4 regions of the Nocardioides sp. P5_C9_2 genome follow, and region 4 is predicted to be linked to each of the others. Evidence: predicted binding sites of a transcription regulator. Region 4 holds the regulator's gene; each other region holds the start of a gene.

Region 1 (4,378 bases), on a different contig from region 4:
TCTGCGCCTGCCGCTTGACCGTCTCGACCAGGTCGCGACGGCTCTCGCCGGGGATCTCCACCACGACGTACTTGCTGCCCTGGGTGGAGACCTCGGCCTCGGAGACCCCGGAGCCGTTGACCCGGTCCTCGATGATCCCGCGCGCCTCGGAGAGTCGGTCGGTGGACACGTGGCCCTGGGCGATCAGCGTGATCCGGGTGCCGCCCTGCAGGTCGAGGCCCAGCTTGGGGGTCCAGGTGCCGGCCACGGCGACGAGCCCGTAGGCGACCAGGAGCCCGAGGAAGAAGACGACGAGGGTGCGTCCGGGGTTGGGGCGACGCGCCACCTCAGGCCTCGCCGTCGGTGGTGGTCGGCGGCAGGTCCGGGGTGTCGTCCTCGGCCGCCTCCTCGACGGAGCCGATGGCCGGGCGGACGACCTCGACCACGACACCCGTGGCGATCTCCACCCGCACGCGGTCGTCGACCACGGACACCACGGTGCCGAAGATGCCGGAGGACAGCATCACGCGCTGCCCGGGTTGCAGGGCGGACTGGATGCGAGCCAGGTTCTTCTGGCGGCGGGAGGCGGGGCGGATCACCATCAGCCAGAAGAGAAGGGCAATGGCCACCAGGGGCAGGAAGGAGACGAGCTCCGTCACGGTCGAGTACCTCGCGAGTCAGGGAGTGAGACGGCGATCCTCACGAGCATCTGACGCGCTCGGGGCGGACCAACGGTGGAGTGTACGTGCCGGGGTGGGAGCCGCGTCACACGTCGTCGAACAACGAGCCCTCGATGCCGGCACCGGCGGGCATCGACAGGCCGAGGTGGCGCCATGCCGCCTGCGTGGCGACGCGACCACGCGGCGTACGGGCCAGGAGCCCGAGGCGGACCAGGAAGGGCTCCGCGACCTCCTCGACCGTCTCGCGCTCCTCGCCCACGGCGACCGCCAGGGTGGCCACGCCGACAGGTCCTCCCCCGAAGCGACGGCACAGGACGTCGAGGACGGCGCGGTCGAGCCGGTCCAGGCCGGACTCGTCCACCTCGTAGAGCTCCAGGGCGGAACGGGACACCGGCAGCGTGACCACGCCGTCGGCGCGGACCTGGGCGTAGTCACGCACCCGGCGCAGCAGGCGGTTGGCGATCCGGGGTGTCCCCCGCGACCGGGAGGCGATCTCGGAGGACCCCTCACCGGTGAGCTCGACGCCGAGCAGGCCGGCCGAGCGGTGCACGATGAGGTCGAGCTCGTGCGGCTCGTAGAACTCGAGGTGCGCGGTGAAGCCGAAGCGGTCGCGCAGCGGACCGGGCAGCAGCCCGGCCCGCGTCGTGGCGCCGACCAGGGTGAACGGCGGGATCTCCAAGGGGATCGCGGTCGCGCCGGGACCCTTGCCGATGACGACGTCGACCCGGAAGTCCTCCATCGCCATGTAGAGCATCTCCTCCGCCGGACGCGACATCCGGTGGATCTCGTCGACGAAGAGCACGTCGCCCTCGTTGAGCCCGGAGAGGATCGCGGCCAGGTCGCCGGCGTGCGTGATGGCCGGTCCGCTGGTCAGGCGCAGCGGCGAGGARATCTCGCCGGCGATGATCATGGCCAGCGTGGTCTTGCCGAGGCCGGGGGGCCCGGACAGCAGCACGTGGTCGGGGGCCTTGCCCCTCCGTCGCGCCGCCTCCAGCATCAGCCCGAGCTGGTCGCGCACCCGGGTCTGGCCGACGACCTCGTCCAGGCTCCGGGGACGCAGCGCCGCCTCGACCGCCCGCTCGTCGCCGTCGGCGTCCGCATCGGTGAGCCGGCGGAAGTGGGCCGCCTCCGCCGCGGTCAGGTCCGCATCGGAGACCTCCAGGTCACCGTCGGTGTCGTCCCAGTCGATCGGCATCGCCGCCGTCCCCTCAGGCCTTGCTCAGCGTACGCAGCGCGGCACGGAGCAGGGCGGGGACGTCGGGGCTCGGGCCGGCCTGGTCGGAGACGGTCTCGACCGCGCGGTCGGCCTCCTTGGCCGACCAGCCGAGGCCGACCAGTCCCTGCTGGACCTGGTCGCGCCAGGGCGCGCCGGCCGCGGCCGGCGACGGACGGCCGCTGGATCCCATCGGCGGACCGATGCGGTCGCGGAGCTCGAGGATGATGCGCTGCGCACCCTTCTGGCCGATGCCGGGCACCCGGGTGAGGGTCTTGACGTCCTCGGTGGCCACGGCGAGGCGCAGGTCGTCGGGCGTCAGCACGGCGAGCATCGCCTGGGCGAGCTTGGGTCCGACGCCGGACGCGGTCTGGACGAGCTCGAAGGCCTGCTTCTCGTCCTCGTCGAGGAACCCGAAGACGGTCAGCGAGTCCTCGCGCACGACCATGCTCGTGGGCAGCATCGCCTGGTGGCCGACGCGCAGCGTGGCCAGCGTGCCGGGCGTGCACATGAGCTCGAGCCCGACCCCGCCGACCTCGAGGACGGCGCTCGTGAGCGTGACGGCGGCGACCTCGCCGCGGACGAATGCGATCACTGCTTCCTCCCGGCCGCGGCCAGCGCGGCGTCGATGCGTGCCTGGGCGCTGCCGCGCCAGATGTGGGTGATGGCCAGGGCGAGGGCGTCCGCGGCGTCCGCGGGCTTGGGGGGCGCGTCGAGGCGCAGGATCCGCGTCACCATCGCGGTGACCTGCGCCTTGTCGGCTCGCCCGCTGCCGGACACCGCCGCCTTGACCTCGCTGGGCGTGTGCATGGCGACGGGCAGGCCCCTGCGGGCCGCGACCACGAGCGCGATCCCGCTGGCCTGGGCGGTGCCCATGATGGTGCTGACGTCCGAGCGCGCGAAGATCCGCTCCACCGCCACGGCGTCCGGCCGGAACTCGTCGAGCCAGGCGTCGAGACCCTTCTCGATGGTCACGAGGCGCTCGGCGACGGGGACGCCGGCGCTGGTGCGCAGCACGTTGACGTCGACGAGGCTCAGCGGTCGGCCCAGGGATCCCTCCACCACGCCGACCCCGCAGCGGGTGAGGCCGGGGTCGATGCCGAGCACACGCATGGGGACCCTTCCGTACGAACAGGTGTTCGGTCGACCACGCTACGTTCCGCGTCCCGCCGAGCGCCCGCGACACGCCGGGGCCGAGCGGCCGACCAGCAACGGATGGGCGAGCGACTCCCGCATGATCTCTGCGTCAGGCGTCCTCGAGCTCGGCGAGCACCGCGTCGGGGACGTCGACGTTGGTGAAGACGTTCTGCACGTCGTCGAGGTCCTCGAGGGCGTCGACGAGGCGGAAGACCTTGCCGGCGGACTCACTGTCGGCGACCGGGATCTCCATGCTCGCCACGAACTCGACGTCGGCCGAGTCGTAGTCGATGCCGGCGGCCTGGAGCGCGGTGCGCACCTCGACCACGTCGGTCGCCTCGGACTGCACCTGGAACGCCTCGTCGAGGTCGTTGACCTCCTCGGCACCCGCGTCGAGGGTCGCCTCGAGGACGTCGTCCTCCGAGACCTCGCGCGCCTCCTGCGTCTTGGGCACCACGACCACGCCCTTGCGCGCGAAGAGCCGCGAGACCGAGCCCGGGTCGGCCAGCGTGCCGCCGTTGCGGGTGACCGCCGTCCGGACCTCCATGGCCGCGCGGTTCTTGTTGTCGGTGAGGCACTCCACCAGGAAGGCGACACCCGCCGGGCCGTAGACCTCGTACATGATCGTGGAGTACTCCGCCCCACCCGCCTCGGCACCGGAGCCACGCTTGAGGGCGCGGTCGATGTTGTCGTTGGGGACCGAGCTCTTCTTGGCCTTCTGGATCGCGTCGAAGAGCGTCGGGTTGCCGGTGGGGTCGGGGCCGCCCTGCTTGGCGGCCACCTCGATGTTCTTGATGAGCTTGGCGAACAGCTTGCCGCGCTTGGCGTCGATCGCGGCCTTCTTGTGCTTCGTGGTCGCCCACTTGGAGTGGCCAGACATGGGTCCCTCTTCTTCTCCGGAGCAGTACGGCGTGGTCCGCGCGGTCAGCGCCTGCGCACCAGGTCCACGAACAGCTCGTGGACCCGGGTGTCCCCGCCGACCTCCGGATGGAAGGAGGTCGCCATCAGGTGACCCTGGCGAACGCCGACGATCCTACCGGCGGCCGGTCCGGCCGCCACGCGTGCCAGTGTCTCGACGCCGGGACCGACCTCCTCGACCCACGGTGCGCGGATGAAGACGGCGTGCACGGGGTCGTCGATCCCCTCGACGTGGAGGTCCTCCTCGAAGGAGTCGACCTGGCGGCCGAACGCGTTGCGCCGGACCGTCACGTCGAGCCCGCCGACCGTCTCCTGACCCGGCGTCCCGTCCTCGACCCGGTCGGCCAGCAGGATCATCCCGGCGCACGTGCCGAAGACCGGGAGCCCGGCGGCGACACGTGCCCGCAGGGGCTCGAGGAGCTCGAAGATCCGGGCGAGCTTGACCATCGTG
Region 2 (4,471 bases), on a different contig from region 4:
AGGTGCAGCTGTGCAACTCGATCGCGCCGTTCCTGCTGGTCTCGCGCCTGCGTCCGGCCCTGTCGGCCGCGGCCGCCGCGGCCACGTCGCAGCGGGCGTACGTCGTGAACGTCTCTGCGATGGAGGGCCAGTTCTCCCGCCGCTACAAGGGCGCCGGCCACCCGCACACCAACATGGCCAAGGCGGCGCTCAACATGCTCACGCGCACCTCGGCGGGCGAGATGTTCGAGACCGACCGGATCCTGATGACCGCGGTCGACACCGGCTGGATCACCGACGAGCGGCCCCACCACGACAAGCTGCGGATCGCCGCCGAGGGCTGGCACGCCCCCCTCGACCTGGTCGACGGTGCCGCCCGGGTCTACGACCCGGTCGTGCTGGGCGAGGCCGGCGAGGACCTGTACGGCTGCTTCGTGAAGGACTACCGGCCCTCACCCTGGTGACGAGCGACCGAGCACTCGTGGCCCGACTGGTTGACTGCCGCCCATGACCACGCTCGAGACCGCCGAGGAGTTCCACGCGCGCGGTGGTCTGCCCGTCGAGCTCGGCGTGGAGAAGGACAACCCCCGGGCCCGGGTCTTCTGGGAGCGCTGTGGTTTCACCTACGTCGGCGAGGACGAGAGCGAGCACCGACTACGGCTGGCGTGAGCGGCAGCCCCTCCTACGTGCGCCGGTGGAATCGAAAGTCGCCACTGGGCAGTCGTTCGTGGCGACAGTCGGTGTCGTGGACACGGTGGTGATGGTGGGGGCAGAGCAGGACGCCGTCGGCCAGGGCTGTCTTCCCGCCCTGGGACCAGGGGTCGAGGTGGTGCGCCTCGCACCACGTGCCCGGGACGTCACACCCCTCGGCCCGGCAGGTCTTGTCCCGGATCAACATCGCCTTGCGCAGTCCGGATGAGAACAGGCGTCGGGTGCGACCGAGGTCGAGCGGGACGCTGTCGCCGCCGAGGACGGCGGGGATGACGTGTGCGGCGCAGGCGAGCCGCCGGGCCTGGGCGGCGGTGATGAGGTCGCCGGTGAGGTCGTCTCCTGGGACGAGTCCGCCTCCGACGAGGTCGGCTGTCGCGAGCTGGGTCCTCAGGGAGTCGAGCGGGATCGTGACGATGACCGTCGTGGCGTCGCCGCCGTGCATCGGGAGACGCGTGGAGTCGACCGCTTCGAGGAAGGCGCAGAACGCCTCCCCCAGCCGGCGCGGGTAGGGCAGCCGCGTGAACGGGTCGTCGTCCTTCGCGTCCTCGCCAGCAGGTCGCTTGCGGGGATTCGCGAAGGCCTCGAGGTAGGTCGCGAGCCGGGTCGCCGTCGCGTCCGGGACGCGTCCGGAGACCCTGGTGGAGCCGTCGCCGAGGCGGCGCATCGTCAGCCGGGTCTGGGCGGCGGCGTTGGCCTCGAGCTCGGCGAGCCGGCGTGCCTCGGCCTCCTCCGCGATCTCCGGTGCCACGACCTGGAGGATGTGACGCCCGAGCCGGGCGAGCTCCTTCGGACCGAACTCGCCGGCCCGAGTGACGAGGTGCGCCTCCGCATGAGCGACGACGTCCGCGTCGACGCTCGCGGGCAGTGCGCCGAGCGCGCGGTGGATGACCTGCGCCTGGGCGAGGGTGACGGCCCCCTCGCGCATCGCCGCGGAGAGGACCGGGCGCTCGCGGTCCAGTGCCACTGCGAGGGCCAGGTCGGCCCGGGCGTCCGAGAACCGCGTGCGGGTCATCCTCGCAAGCCATCCGGCAGCATCCTTGGCCGCGATCACGGCAGCGAGGTCGTCGGCATCGGCCAGGATCCGCAGCCGCAGCTCGGCGAGCTGGGCCTCGGCCTGCGCCAGCTCGGTCAGCGCCGCGGCCTTGTCGTCAGTCGCCATGAAGGCCGGTTGGACGTCTGCCACCGACTTCAAGCAGGCCCGGACGTCCGCGACCACAGCAACAATCGGGTGGGTCATGGACGGCCTCCTCTCGACGACGGTGCATCACGCGCTCACGTGACTCACAACGGTCGTCGCTCCTGGAGGCCCGGATCCCGGACTATTACTTACCCTCGCAACTCGTCCCACCAGCTCGGCATCTCGACTGCCCGGTGACTACATGGAACGTACCTGTCACGCTACCTGGAATCGCCACTATTCGCAAGCACGTTCGGGGACTATTTGCGTCGTCGTCGAAGGACTCGTGGCAGTGTGACGACTGCCTGCGTCCGCCACTGGCGTGGAGGCACTCGCACAGATCAGGAGGCGCGCCATGGGCACAGGAGCCGGAAGTGGCATCTCGCCGCCGACCGTCACGCCGGTCCTGGTGGCGGAGCTGCTCGTCGAAGGCGGGCGGATGCCGGTCTACGCGCAGGTCATCGACCATCCGGACGCGCGCGTGCTGGTCGACACCGGCATGACGCAGCTGCACCCGGCGGTGGCCGACATGGATCCACGCCTGAGTCCACTGAGCGCGCGGGCCGACTTCGACCCGGCCGGCATCGACATCGTGATCAACACGCACCTCCACTTCGACCACTGCGGCGGCAACCACCTCTTCACCGGCACGCCGATCTACGTCCAGCGCCGCGAGCTCGACGACGCACGCAGCCTGGACGACTACACGATCCGCGAGTGGGTCGACGCCCCTGGCCTGCAGTACGTCCCGGTCGACGGCGCCCTCGAGCTGCTGCCGGGTATCCGGCTCATCCCTGCGCCGGGCCACACCCGAGGCTCGCAGGTGGTCGTCGTCGAGACGGAGGGGCGTCCAGTCGTCATCGCCGGCGACACAGCGGTCTTCTTCGCCGAGCTCGACGAGCCACGCACCGAAGGACAGCGGCTGGTCCGCGCGCTCGACCCGGTGGAGGTCTGGCTCTCGCACGAGCACGAGCCGTGGCGAATCGGCCGTGGGCCCCGAGCCGGGCCGGTTCACCCGTAAGGGGTGAGTCGTCGGGCGCGCAGGCGGTCCTACGGTCGGAGCGCTGGAGGCGCTTCAGCTGGATACCTGGGTCGCCCGGTGTGCTGTGGGTGAGTCGGGGGGACCCGGAGGTACCTGTGACCACATCAGACGTCAGCGCCCCGCAGCCCGGGCTGAGCGTCGGGCCGACGAGCGAGTTCAGCCTGTTCTTCCGGGTCAGACCCGGCGAGGCGCCGCCCCTGCGCGAGGCGCTGTCGGCGCTCCAGGACACGCCCGGCTACCGGCCGGGCGACTACGGAATGGCGATCCAGACCATCCACGAGGCGCGGTTCGTGCTGTTCGACGACGACACCCGGCTGGCGTTCATCACCAGCTTCGACGGCCCGTGGGACGCCTACATGGAGGACTTCTTCACCTCGGGTCCGACGCTGGCGCTCTTCGACGTGATCTTCGGCCACGTCGAGGGCTACGACGGGCTGCCGGACGTCGCGGCCGTGCGCTCGTTCGTCCTGGGCGCCGAGCAGAGCGCCGCGGCGTACGCCCGCAACTACGGCGGCACGGTCAAGGAGATCCGCAAGGCGCAGCGTGTGAACGACGCCTTCCAGCAGGTTCTCGACCATCCGCAGGCCGCCGAGATCCTCGAGCACCCGGCGATGCAGCCCTTGCTCGACGAGGCCGCCGACTAACCGCGCGGGCGGGACGAGGCGCTGCCATGTCTGACCACATCTCGGGGCCGCGAGCCCTGGCCGATCCGATCGCGGACATCACCGACTTCTACGCGTTTCCGAGCCCTGACTCCCCAGGTCGCCTCGTTCTCGTGATGAACACGCTGCCGATGGCCAAGCCCACCGACCTGTTCTCGGCCGGTTTGCTCTACCGGTTCCGTCTGCGACCGCTGAGCGCGCCCGCCGCCGACTCGAGGAGCTGGGCGTTCGTCGCGGGCGACGACGAGCTGGTGCTCGACTGCGTCTTCGGCTCACCGGAGCACGTCACTGACAAGGACACCGGTCGACCGGACCACGAGCAGCACGGCAGCTGCGTGACTCCGAGCGGCGCGGAGGTCACCTTCCGCGTCAACGACGAGGCCGGAGGTGCCGGTGGAGGTGTACGCGTCTTCGCCGGGGTGCGGTGGGACCCGTTCATCATGGACGCCCGCGCGGCGCTGGCCACGATCGCGACGCGGAAGCTCGCGTTCACCGAGGAAGGGTCGATCTTCCTGGACGGCAAGAACGTGCTGAGCATCGTCGTCGAGATCGACGCCGGCCTGCTGCCAGGCGGGGCCCTCGTGGGGGTGGTGGCCGAGACCCTGACCCGCGGTGAGTTCAACGTCCGCATCGAACGGGTCGGTCGGCCCGAGGTGAAGAACATGATGCTTGCCCCGAAGGACTTCGACCGGGTCAACCGGGACCTGGAGATCCGCGACCTCTACAACATGGAGGACGCCTTCCATCTCGGCGAGTCGTACGCCGGTGCGTTCCGGGCGCGCCTGGACGCGAACCTCGCGTTCTGGGACGGTCTCGACGGCACGCAGGACTGGCCGCTCAGCGAGGACGGCGGCCACCCGCTCACCGACCTGGTCCTCGCCGACTACCTGGTCGTCGACC
Region 3 (5,320 bases), on a different contig from region 4:
CGGTCGACGGCCCCGGCGCCCGCGCCGACGACGTGCAGGGTGACGTCCCGCAGGACCCCGGCGTCGGCGACGGCAGTCAGGTAGGTGCAGTGCGGTTGCCGCCGGCGGTCCGTGGGCGAGCCCGGGTTGAGCAGCCGCAGGCCAGTGTCGCTGGTGGTGTCCCACGGGATGTGGCTGTGGCCGAAGACCAGCACGTCGACGTCGGCGTACAGGGCACTGCACCGCACCTCGCGGCCCTGGGAGGGACCGGTCTCGTGCACCACCGCGAACCGGACGCCGTCGAGCTCGACGCGCGCGACCTCGGGGAGGCGCTCGCGGAAGGCGCCGTGGTCGTTGTTGCCCCACACCCCGACGAGTCGCCGAGCCCTGGCCTCGAGCTCGTCGAGGAGGCGCTCGTCGACCCAGTCGCCGGCGTGGACGACCACGTCCGCGTCCGCCACCGCGTCCCACAGCTGCGTGGGGAGGTCGCGCGCCCGCTTCGGCACGTGGGTGTCCGCCATGATGAGGAGCCGGGTCGACATGCCCTCAGTAAACAGACACCGCGTCACGGTCCGCGCTGGACGTCGACGTGACGGGCCGGTCGTGCCAGAGTGCGACGCATGTCGAAGGTCGCGATCGTCGGTGCGGGCGCCGTGGGTACGGCGATCGCGTACGCGGCGCAGATCCGCGGGGTGTGCCGGGAGCTGGCGCTCTTCGACCTCAACGCCTCCAAGGTGCGTGCCGAGGTGCTCGACCTCAACCACGGCCTCCAGTTCACGCCGACGGCGCGGATCACGGGCAGCGACGACCTGGGGGTGTGCGCGGGCGCCGACGTCGTCGTGATCACGGCGGGCGCGAAGCAGAAGCCCGGCCAGACCCGTCTCGACCTCGCGGCCGCCAACGTGGCGATGTGCCGCGAGCTGGTGCCGGCCCTCGTCGGGCTCGCGCCCGACGCGCTGCTGCTGGTGGTGACCAACCCCGTGGACGTGGTGACGTACGCCGCGCTGCAGCTCTCCGGCCTGCCTCCAGGTCGGGTCTTCGGCTCCGGCACGGTCCTGGACTCGTCCCGGCTGCGCTTCCTGATCGCCGAGCAGACGGGCGTGGCCGTCCAGAACGTGCACGCCTACATCGCCGGCGAGCACGGTGACTCCGAGGTGCCGCTGTGGTCCACGGCGACGATCGGCGGCGTGCCGGTCCAGGACTGGGGGTCGGGCGAGGGTCGGCTGGACGACGCGGCGCGGGCGCGCATCCACGAGCGCGTGGTCACGGCGGCGTACGAGATCATCGCGGGCAAGGGAGCGACCAGCCTCGCCATCGGTCTCGCGGTGTCGCGGATCCTCGAGGCGGTCCTCCACGACGAGCACCGCGTGCTCCCCGTGACGTCGCGGCTCGACGGCGTGCACGGGCTCTCCGACGTCTGCCTCTCCATGCCGTCGGTCGTCGGACGCTCGGGTGTCGAGAGCGTGCTGGCCACGCCGCTCGACGACGAGGAGGAACGCCAGCTCATCGCCTCGGCACAGGCCGTGCGGGCCGCGGCGCGGAGCCTGGGGCTCTAGGTGTCGGTGCGGCCCGCGGAGGACGCGGAGGTCACGGAAGCCGGACGGTGGCTGCTCGGGACGCGCGTCGACTGGATGGACCTGGTCCGGTACGGGCCGCCGGGCTTCGAGGTGTACGTGCGGATCGCCTTCGCCGAGGAGCCCGAGGACGACACCCTCCGCTCGGCCCTGGTGACCCTCGCRGGCCACACGACGACGCCGGACGCTGCCTACGCCGCGATCTGGGAGGGGTGGACGAGCCAGGATCCCGCTCCTCCCGCCCCGCGCCTGCGCATCCCGAACCGGACGATGGTGCTCTTCACCGGTCCGGTCGGGGTGGTGCGGGATGCGCCGACGCTGGCATGGCACGGGTCCGCGGCGGAGGGCTACCAGGAGCCGCATCTCGTGTGGCCTCAGGACCGCGCCTGGTGCCTGGCGTGCGAGGTCGACGAGGAGATCGAGTTCACGGTCGGGTGCGCGGAGCCGGCGGCGCAGGCGCTGACGGCCGCGCTGCCCGGCGCCGTGCGACGCGTGGGGTACGGGGAGCAGACGCCGCTCTACCGGGACTGACCGGGCAGTTCGGGCGCGCTGGATCGTGCCGACCGGGCAGTTCGGGCGCGCTGGGGTACGCCGACCGGGCAGTTCGGGCGCGCTGGGGTACGCCGCGGGAGCCCGCCGAGGCGGGTTCGCGAGGTGTACGTCGTGCTCGGCGCTCCTGCGTGTCCACCCGAGTCGTCGGCGAGCTCCCGGCGCGGCGAGGATCCCCCATTGTGAGGATGTCACTCGAACACCTGTTCGACTATCGTTGTCCTCAGATGCCGGACCCGCTCGGAGGGCCGGCGACACGGGGATCTGCGGGGGGCTGGGATGACGAGTGGACACCTGGTCCAGGACGCCGTCGAGGCGATCTCAGCGGCGCTGGACAAGGTCGCCGGCGTCGAGCTGCTGTACCTCGCACCGGCCGAGAAGGCGACCGCGCTGGTCGAGCTGGCGCGGCTGGAGTCGCGYGTSACGTCGACCCGGCTGCGGRTGCTGGCCGTCGCCGACGACGTCGCCGAGGAGGCCGGCGACCGGGATGTGGCGGCGTGGTTCGGSCGSACCGTGCACTGRGARCGRGGCCCGGCCCGCCGGGACATGACGCTCGCCCGCTCACTCGAGCAGCGGTGGACCCTGTTGGCCGACGGGCACGCGAGTGGGGAGGTGTCGACCGCGCAGGCCGATGTCATCGCCCGAGCTCTCGATGATCTGCCCGACGACACCCCSACCGACYTCGTGAGCAYGGCGGAGCGGGTGCTGGTCGAGCACGCCGCGACCTTCACCCCCCGAGAGCTCCGTGTCCTGGGCAGCCGGATCCTCGACGTCGTCGCCCCCGAGGTCGGGGAGGACCAGGAACGCCGCAAGCTCGAGGACGAGGAACGCAAGGCCAGGAAGGCGACGTCGCTGACGACGCGGTCGCACGGGGACGGGACCACCAGCATCCGGATCCGGGTGCCGGACGCCACCGCCGGCCGGCTGCTGACGTACCTGCACGCGTGGACCAACCCCCGCAAGAAAGACAGCTCACACAGCAGCGATGGCGACCAGAGTTCGCTGCCCTACTCCACCCGCCTCGGGCACGCGTTCTGTGCGCTGCTCGAGCACCTCGACCCGACCAAGCTGCCGGTCCACGGCGGCACCGCGACCGCAGTCGTCATCACGATGGACCTCGACGCGCTGAAGACCGGKCTCGGCGTCGCGACCACCGACACCGGCCASCGSYTCASRGCCMCCGAYGRCCGCCGCCWCGCCTGCACCGCAGGGATCATCCCCGCSGTCCTCGGCGGSAAGTCCGAGATCCTCGACCTCGGCCGCMCCKTGCGYCTCCACAACGCCGCCCAACGCAAGGCCATGGGKCTSCGMGACGGCGGKTGCCGGGCCGAYGGKTGCGACATCCCCGCCGCCTGGTGCGAYGCCCACCACCTCATCCCCTGGTCCCAGGGCGGGAAGACCGACCTCGACGACGGCGTCCTCCTCTGCAGTCATCACCATCATCGGGCCCACGACGACAGATACCTCCACGACCGACTCKCCAACGGCGACCTCAGGTTCCACCGCCGCCGATAGGAGCGGATGAGCGCGTGCAGTGACGCTCGGCGCTCGGACGACATGCTCGCGCCGCTCAGTAGCCGGTGACGTCTCCACTGGCGACGTGGACGTGCAGGTGCTTCGAGTCCTGGTAGCGGCCGAGATTCGTGAGGACGCGCGCGGCCCCGTGCTCGGCCTCGACGTGCCGCGCCACCGACTGCACGACGTCGAGCAGCTCTCGCAGGAGCTCCTCGTCCGCGCCCGCGAGATCGGTCAGCGAGGGGACGTGGACCTTGGGCACGACCACGATGTGCACGGGCCAGTGCGGCCGGGTGTGGTGGTAGGCCAGGACTCCCGGGCCGTCATGGACGACATCGACCGCGGAGATGTCGGGGAGCGCGACGTCGCAGTAGAAGTCGTCACCGGAGTACGGGCTGGACACCATGGTCGATGGTGACATCCGCACGGACCGGTTGAGGCCGGGTCGGGCCCATGAGACTGACTAGGGTCGTGTGATGGTGTCCTTCATCAAGTCGGTGACCTTCGACTGCGCCGACCCGTTGCAGGTAGCGACGTTCTGGGCCGGGGCGCTCGGGTCCGACGTCGACGAGGACAGCACGCCTACGAGAGCTTGGGTCGAGCCCGCCGGATGGGGCGGGCCGAGCCTGTGGTTCCAGAGGGTGCCCGAGGGCAAGGTGGCCAAGAACCGGCAACACTTCGACCTGCGCGCGGTGGGCACGATCGATGACGAAGTACGCCGTCTCGAGCTGCTCGGCGCCACGGTGCTCCGCAGGGTCGATGACGACCTCGTGGTCATGGCAGACCTGGAGGGCAACGAATTCTGCGTCGAGTGACGCGATCTCGCTCGCGTGAACCGCCCGGTCCCGCCCGTGCGCGAGACCGGGCGGGACCAGGCGGGACCGGGCAAGACCGGCCGGAACCGGACGAGACCAAACGGGGCGATTCAGCGGGCACCGACCTCCTCCCGCGACGTCTCGGACTCGCGCTGGACGACCGTTGAACCGGTCGGGTGCTTCCACACCTTGGCCGTCGCGAGAAGCCCGGCCGCCATGGTGGCGACGACCGCGAAGGTCGCGATCCCGGTCTCGCCGGCGACGAGAGCGAGGCTGGTCGGGGTGGTCGAGGCGATGAGGGTGAATCCCCAGGCGAAGGTCAGGTTGGCGAAGCTGTGCCCGATCGTCACCGCCCACACGCTGCCCGAGCGGTCCCACAACCAGGCGTAGAAGACCCCGGCGGCGGTGATCGTGAGCACCGCGAGGGGGGCAGCGATCCAGCGCGGTCCCTCGGTGTCGTACGTCGTGGCGACCAGGATCAGCGGCAGGTGGAAGCAGCCGTGGGTGAAGCCGGTGATGACGGCGGCCCGGCGGGCGGTCGTCAGCTGCTGGACGCGGGGGAGCATGAAGCCGCGCCAGCCGATCTCCTCGCCCACCAGGACGACCAGCATCACGAGGAAGTTGAGCACCGAGTTCACGAGGAAGTTGCCGACCGTGAAGCCCGTGATGTGCAGGGGACGGAGCTCTCCCGCCCCGACAAGCAGCGCGATGCCGAACGCGCCTCCGCAGAGGAGGACCGGCATGCCGAAGGCCGAGCCCCAGGTCCTCGTGCCGGCCCGGCCGAGCCCGATGCTGCGCCACAGCTCACGACGACGGCCTCGTCCGAACATCGTGAAGGTGAGCATCGTGACGGCCGTCGCGGGCAGGAGTGCGCTGAGGAGCACGTTG
Region 4 (4,292 bases):
TCGAGATGGCCGAGGCGGTCGCGACCGCCTTCACGGAGGGCGAGCACCTGCTCGTCCAGGCCGGCACCGGCACCGGCAAGTCGTTGGCCTACCTGGTGCCCAGCTTGCTCCACGACCAGCGCGTGGTGATCGCCACGGCGACGCTGGCCCTGCAGCACCAGCTGGTCGAGCGCGACATCCCGCGCCTCGTCGAGGCCGTGGCCGGTGCGAGCGGGGGGAGCAAGGTCGACACGTCGTACGCCGTGCTCAAGGGCCGGTCCAACTACGCCTGCCTGCACCGCATCCGCGAGGGTGTGCCCGACGACCAGGGGGCCCTGGTCGACGTCCCCGTCGGGTCGATGGCCGAGAAGATCCTCGAGCTTCGCGGCTGGGCGGAGCAGGAGGCCGAGGACGGCGGCACCGGCGAGCGCGACAACGCCCCGCGGCACACCGACCGCGAGTGGCGTCAGGTGAGCGTCAACCACCGTGAGTGCCTGGGCGCGGCAAAGTGCCCGTTCGGCCAGGAGTGCTTCGCCGAGCTGGCCCGGGAGAAGGCGCAGCGCTCCCACCTCATCGTCACCAACCACTCCCTGCTGGCCATCGACGCGATCGAGGGCGTGCCGATGATCCCGGAGTACGACGCCGTGGTCATCGACGAGGCCCACGAGCTCACCGCGCGGGTCACCCAGGCGGCCACCGACGAGCTGGCGGTGGGCGACGTCGAGCGCGCGGCCCGCCGCTCCCAGCGGATCGTCGAGGACGACTCGGCCGACGCGTTGGCGGAGGCCGCCGACGCGCTCTCGGACGCCTTCGAGGCCACCATGGCCGGCCGGATCGAGCGGATGCCCGAGCAGCTCGGCTCCGCCCTGGCGCTGGTGCGTGACGCGGCGCGGACCTGCCTCTCGGCGTACCCCCGCGAGACGCCCGGCGACGGCGACGCCGACCCCGGGCGCGCCCAGGCCAAGGGGATGGTGCAGGACGTCTTCGCCAACGCGGAGCGGATGGCCGCCGATCTCGAGTCCGACGTCCTGTGGCTGAGCGAGCCGCCGCCGCAGGCGTCCACCCGCATCCCGGCGCGCCTGCACGTCGCGCCGCTGCAGGTGTGGGGCCAGATGCGCGACAAGCTGCTGTCCGACAAGACGGTGGTCTTCACCAGCGCCACCCTGATGCTGGGTGGCGACTTCAACGCCGTGGCCAGCTCGATCGGCCTCAAGCCCACCGAGCGGGTCGTGACAGTGTCCTCGGACTCCGAGGACGCCCCCGACGGGGTCCTGCCGTGGCGGGGCATCGACGTCGGTTCGCCGTTCGACTACGGCCAGCAGGCCATCCTGTACGTCGCCCGCCACCTCCCGCCGCCCGGCCGCGACGGTCTGGTCAAGTCCCAGCTCGACGAGATCTGCGAGCTGGTGGACGCCGCCGACGGCCGCACGCTGGGGCTCTTCTCCTCGCGGCGGGCCGCGGAGGCGGCGGCCGAGCACGTCCGGGAGAAGCTGCCGCACCTGACGACCCTGGCGCAGGGGGACGCCCAGCTCCCCGAGCTGGCCAAGCAGTTCGTCGAGGACCCGCACACCATCCTCTTCGGCACCCTGTCGCTGTGGCAGGGCCTCGACGTCCCTGGGGACACCTGCCAGCTCGTCCTCATCGACCGGATCCCCTTCCCCCGCCCCGACGACCCGCTGATGTCGGCGCGGCAGCGGGCGGCCGACAAGGCGGGTGGCAACGGCTTCATGCAGGTGGCCGCCACCCACGCCGCCCTCCTCCTGGCCCAGGGGGCGGGCCGGCTGATCCGGACCACCACCGACCGCGGCGTGGTCGCGGTGCTGGATCCCCGCCTGGCGACCGCCCGCTACGGTGGGTTCCTCAAGGCCTCGCTGCCGCCGATGTGGACCACCACCGACCCGGCCCTCGTCCGCAAGGCCCTCGCACGGCTCGCGGCCGGCTGAGGTCGGCTCCGTCAGGCGTCTCCCGGGGAGCGGTGACCGAGCCACCATCCTGGTCGCGTGGACGTGGGTGGCGCACAGCCCCCGGGCGAGTCATCCGCCGCGGGAGGGCCGACGGTCCGCCAGGCGATGAGCACGACGGCCCAGCCGGCCACCACGTCGAGCGTCCAGTGGTTGCCGGTCCCCACCACGACGACGGCGGTGAGGATCGCGTGCGTCCAGGCGAGGGCGGCGACCCAGCGGCGTCGTACGACGTGACTCACCGCGAGCGCCACCCACAGCGCCCAGCCGGCGTGCATGCTCGGGAACGCCGCGAGCTGGTTGGTCAGCCAGCCCAGTCCCTGGGGGGYGGACGCCTCGCCGCCCCACCAGCCCGCCGCCGAGTGCACGGCCAGCAGGTCGGTCCATCCGGCGAGCATCCTCGGGGGTGCGGTCGGCATCGCGAGGTAGGCGACCAGGGCCACGGCGGTGCTGCCGACCAGGGCGAGCCGCGCGGGTGCGTACGCCTCCCGGTGCCGGTGGAACAGCCAGACCACGACGAGGAGGGTGAGCACGTAGTGGGCGCCGGCGTAGTAGAAGGACGCGGCCACCCCGACCACGTCGTGCTCGAGGAACCAGCCGTTGAGGGCGCCCTCGAGGTCGAGGTGCAGGGCGCGTTCGACATCGAGGATCCGCAGGGCGCGGGTCAGGGCCGGAGCCAGAGTGTCGTCGGCCAGCACCCGGCTGAGGGCGTAGCCGACGTAGACCAGGGCGAGGACGCCCAGCTCGCGCAGTCCGTCCCGGGGCTTCGGTGAGACAGCGACCGTCGTCCTGGCTGTGGCGGCCGCGGCGAGAGAAGTCACTCGACCAGTGAACGTCGCCGGGCGCCCGATTGCATCAGGTATTTCCCGGTCCTTCCCCCGACTGAGGTATGGAGGAAGCCCCGAGGCGCCGTCACATGCGGCGCAGGACCGCGGTCACCTTGCCGAGGATCGTGGCGTGGGTGCCGTCGATCGGGTCGTAGGCGTCGTTGTGGGGGAGCAGCCACACGTGGCCGTCCTTGCGCTGGAACGTCTTGACCGTCGCCTCGCCGTCGATCATCGCGGCCACGACGTCGCCGTTGGCGGCCGTCTGCTCCTGGCGGATGACCACGTAGTCGCCGTCGCAGATGGCAGCGTCGATCATCGAGTCGCCGGAGACCTCGAGCAGGAAGAGGGTGCCCTCGCCGACCAGCGACTTGGGAAGCGGGAAGACCTCCTGGATCTGCTCCTCCGCCAGGATCGGTCCGCCGGCCGCGATGCGACCGACCATCGGGACGTACGTCGCGGGAGGAGCGGTGTTGCCGATGTCGGTCTCGTCGATGCTCGACTCGTCCGCGCTGGAGAGGGAGCGACGGGCGGCCATCACCTCGGGGAGGAAGACCTCGATCGCGCGCGGCCGGTTGGGGTCGCGCTTGAGGAAGCCCTTCTCCTCCAGCACCTTGAGCTGGTGCGCGACGCTCGAGGAGCTGGTGAGCCCGACCGCGGCACCGATCTCACGCATGCTGGGCGGGTAGCCCCGGGTCTCGATGGCATCCTTGATGGTCGCCAGGACGCGCTGCTGGCGCGGGGTCAGTCCGGTCGCGTCCGGCGGCCCGTCGGGCATCTCGACGACCTTGCCGCTGCGGTCCTTGCTGGCCATCCGTTTCCTCCTGCTGCTGGGCCCGTCTCATTGCGTGGCCCAACCGTAGTCCTGTCGCGGACCCGACTTCAAACATTTGTTCGAACCGCGTGTCGAGCTCTGCGTGGCCCTCAGCCCCTCGAACAAATGTTCGCCCACCCCCTTGCGTCGTTCGAACACACGCTCTACTCTCGAACACGTGCTCGATCGAACGTCTGAGCGATTCACCTCGTTGTCGGTGGCTCCCTCTAGACACGGCACCAGAACACAAGCGATCGACACCACCTATCGGCTGACTCTTCCCCTGGAGGCCACCATGAGCACCGCCACCTTCTCTCCCGCCTTTGCCCCGACCCGCGCCGCCCGGACCGCCCGGACCGTCTCGCCCTCCGGCGCTCGGCAGTCGTCCGTGCGGCTGACGCGTCGCGGCCGGCTCGTCGTCCTCGTGGCGGCGCTTGCCCTCGTGCTGCTCGCGGGCTTCTTCCTCGGCTCGGTCGCCGTCGGCACCGACGAGGCCGGGCAGGCGCCCGCCACCGAGATCGTGATGGTCGAGCCCGGGCAGAGCCTGTGGAGCATCGCCTCCGAGCTCACCGACGGCGGCGACGTCCGCACCACCATGCGCGAGATCGAGCGGCTCAACGCCCTCGACACCGTCGCCATCTCCGCGGGGCAGAAGCTCCGCGTGCCGGTCAGCAACGACTGACCTTCCAGTTTTCCGCCAGCCGACTCGACCCC

What was found. Region 4 encodes LexA, which represses DNA repair genes until DNA is damaged. Its sites were predicted from a motif close to TCGAACANNTGTTCGA; they were not measured.
Region 1: a site for LexA is predicted at 3,000-3,015, ahead of ruvC (crossover junction endodeoxyribonuclease RuvC). Genes of this name have one in related genera too.
Region 2: a site for LexA is predicted at 2,109-2,124, ahead of ACXJKL_RS12965 (DUF222 domain-containing protein). Genes of this name have one in related genera too.
Region 3: a site for LexA is predicted at 2,298-2,313, ahead of ACXJKL_RS12695 (DUF222 domain-containing protein). Genes of this name have one in related genera too.

The regions. Positions count from the first base shown of each region.
Region 1 covers NZ_JBFUMD010000117.1:4,433-8,810, reverse strand. The annotation lists partial or broken gene ACXJKL_RS08175 (protein translocase subunit SecD) at 1-325, opposite strand, end outside; gene yajC (preprotein translocase subunit YajC) at 327-638, opposite strand; gene ruvB (Holliday junction branch migration DNA helicase RuvB) at 745-1,854, opposite strand; gene ruvA (Holliday junction branch migration protein RuvA) at 1,868-2,467, opposite strand; gene ruvC (crossover junction endodeoxyribonuclease RuvC) at 2,464-2,985, opposite strand; gene ACXJKL_RS08150 (YebC/PmpR family DNA-binding transcriptional regulator) at 3,119-3,889, opposite strand; gene pdxT (pyridoxal 5'-phosphate synthase glutaminase subunit PdxT) at 3,934-4,378, opposite strand, start outside.
Region 2 covers NZ_JBFUMD010000246.1:57-4,527, forward strand. The annotation lists partial or broken gene ACXJKL_RS12955 (short-chain dehydrogenase) at 1-443, shown strand, start outside; gene ACXJKL_RS12960 (hypothetical protein) at 487-648, shown strand; gene ACXJKL_RS12965 (DUF222 domain-containing protein) at 662-1,927, opposite strand; gene ACXJKL_RS12970 (N-acyl homoserine lactonase family protein) at 2,223-2,888, shown strand; gene ACXJKL_RS12975 (hypothetical protein) at 3,005-3,553, shown strand; gene ACXJKL_RS12980 (DUF4331 family protein) at 3,580-4,471, shown strand, end outside.
Region 3 covers NZ_JBFUMD010000238.1:416-5,735, reverse strand. The annotation lists gene ACXJKL_RS12710 (metallophosphoesterase family protein) at 1-521, opposite strand, end outside; gene ACXJKL_RS12705 (L-lactate dehydrogenase) at 600-1,535, shown strand; gene ACXJKL_RS12700 (hypothetical protein) at 1,536-2,084, shown strand; gene ACXJKL_RS12695 (DUF222 domain-containing protein) at 2,382-3,617, shown strand; gene ACXJKL_RS12690 (HIT family protein) at 3,673-4,023, opposite strand; gene ACXJKL_RS12685 (VOC family protein) at 4,094-4,432, shown strand; gene ACXJKL_RS12680 (CPBP family intramembrane glutamic endopeptidase) at 4,543-5,320, opposite strand, start outside.
Region 4 covers NZ_JBFUMD010000005.1:20,968-25,259, forward strand. The annotation lists gene ACXJKL_RS00645 (ATP-dependent DNA helicase) at 1-1,922, shown strand, start outside; gene ACXJKL_RS00650 (phosphatase PAP2 family protein) at 1,934-2,761, opposite strand; gene lexA (transcriptional repressor LexA) at 2,853-3,578, opposite strand; gene ACXJKL_RS00660 (LysM peptidoglycan-binding domain-containing protein) at 3,874-4,260, shown strand.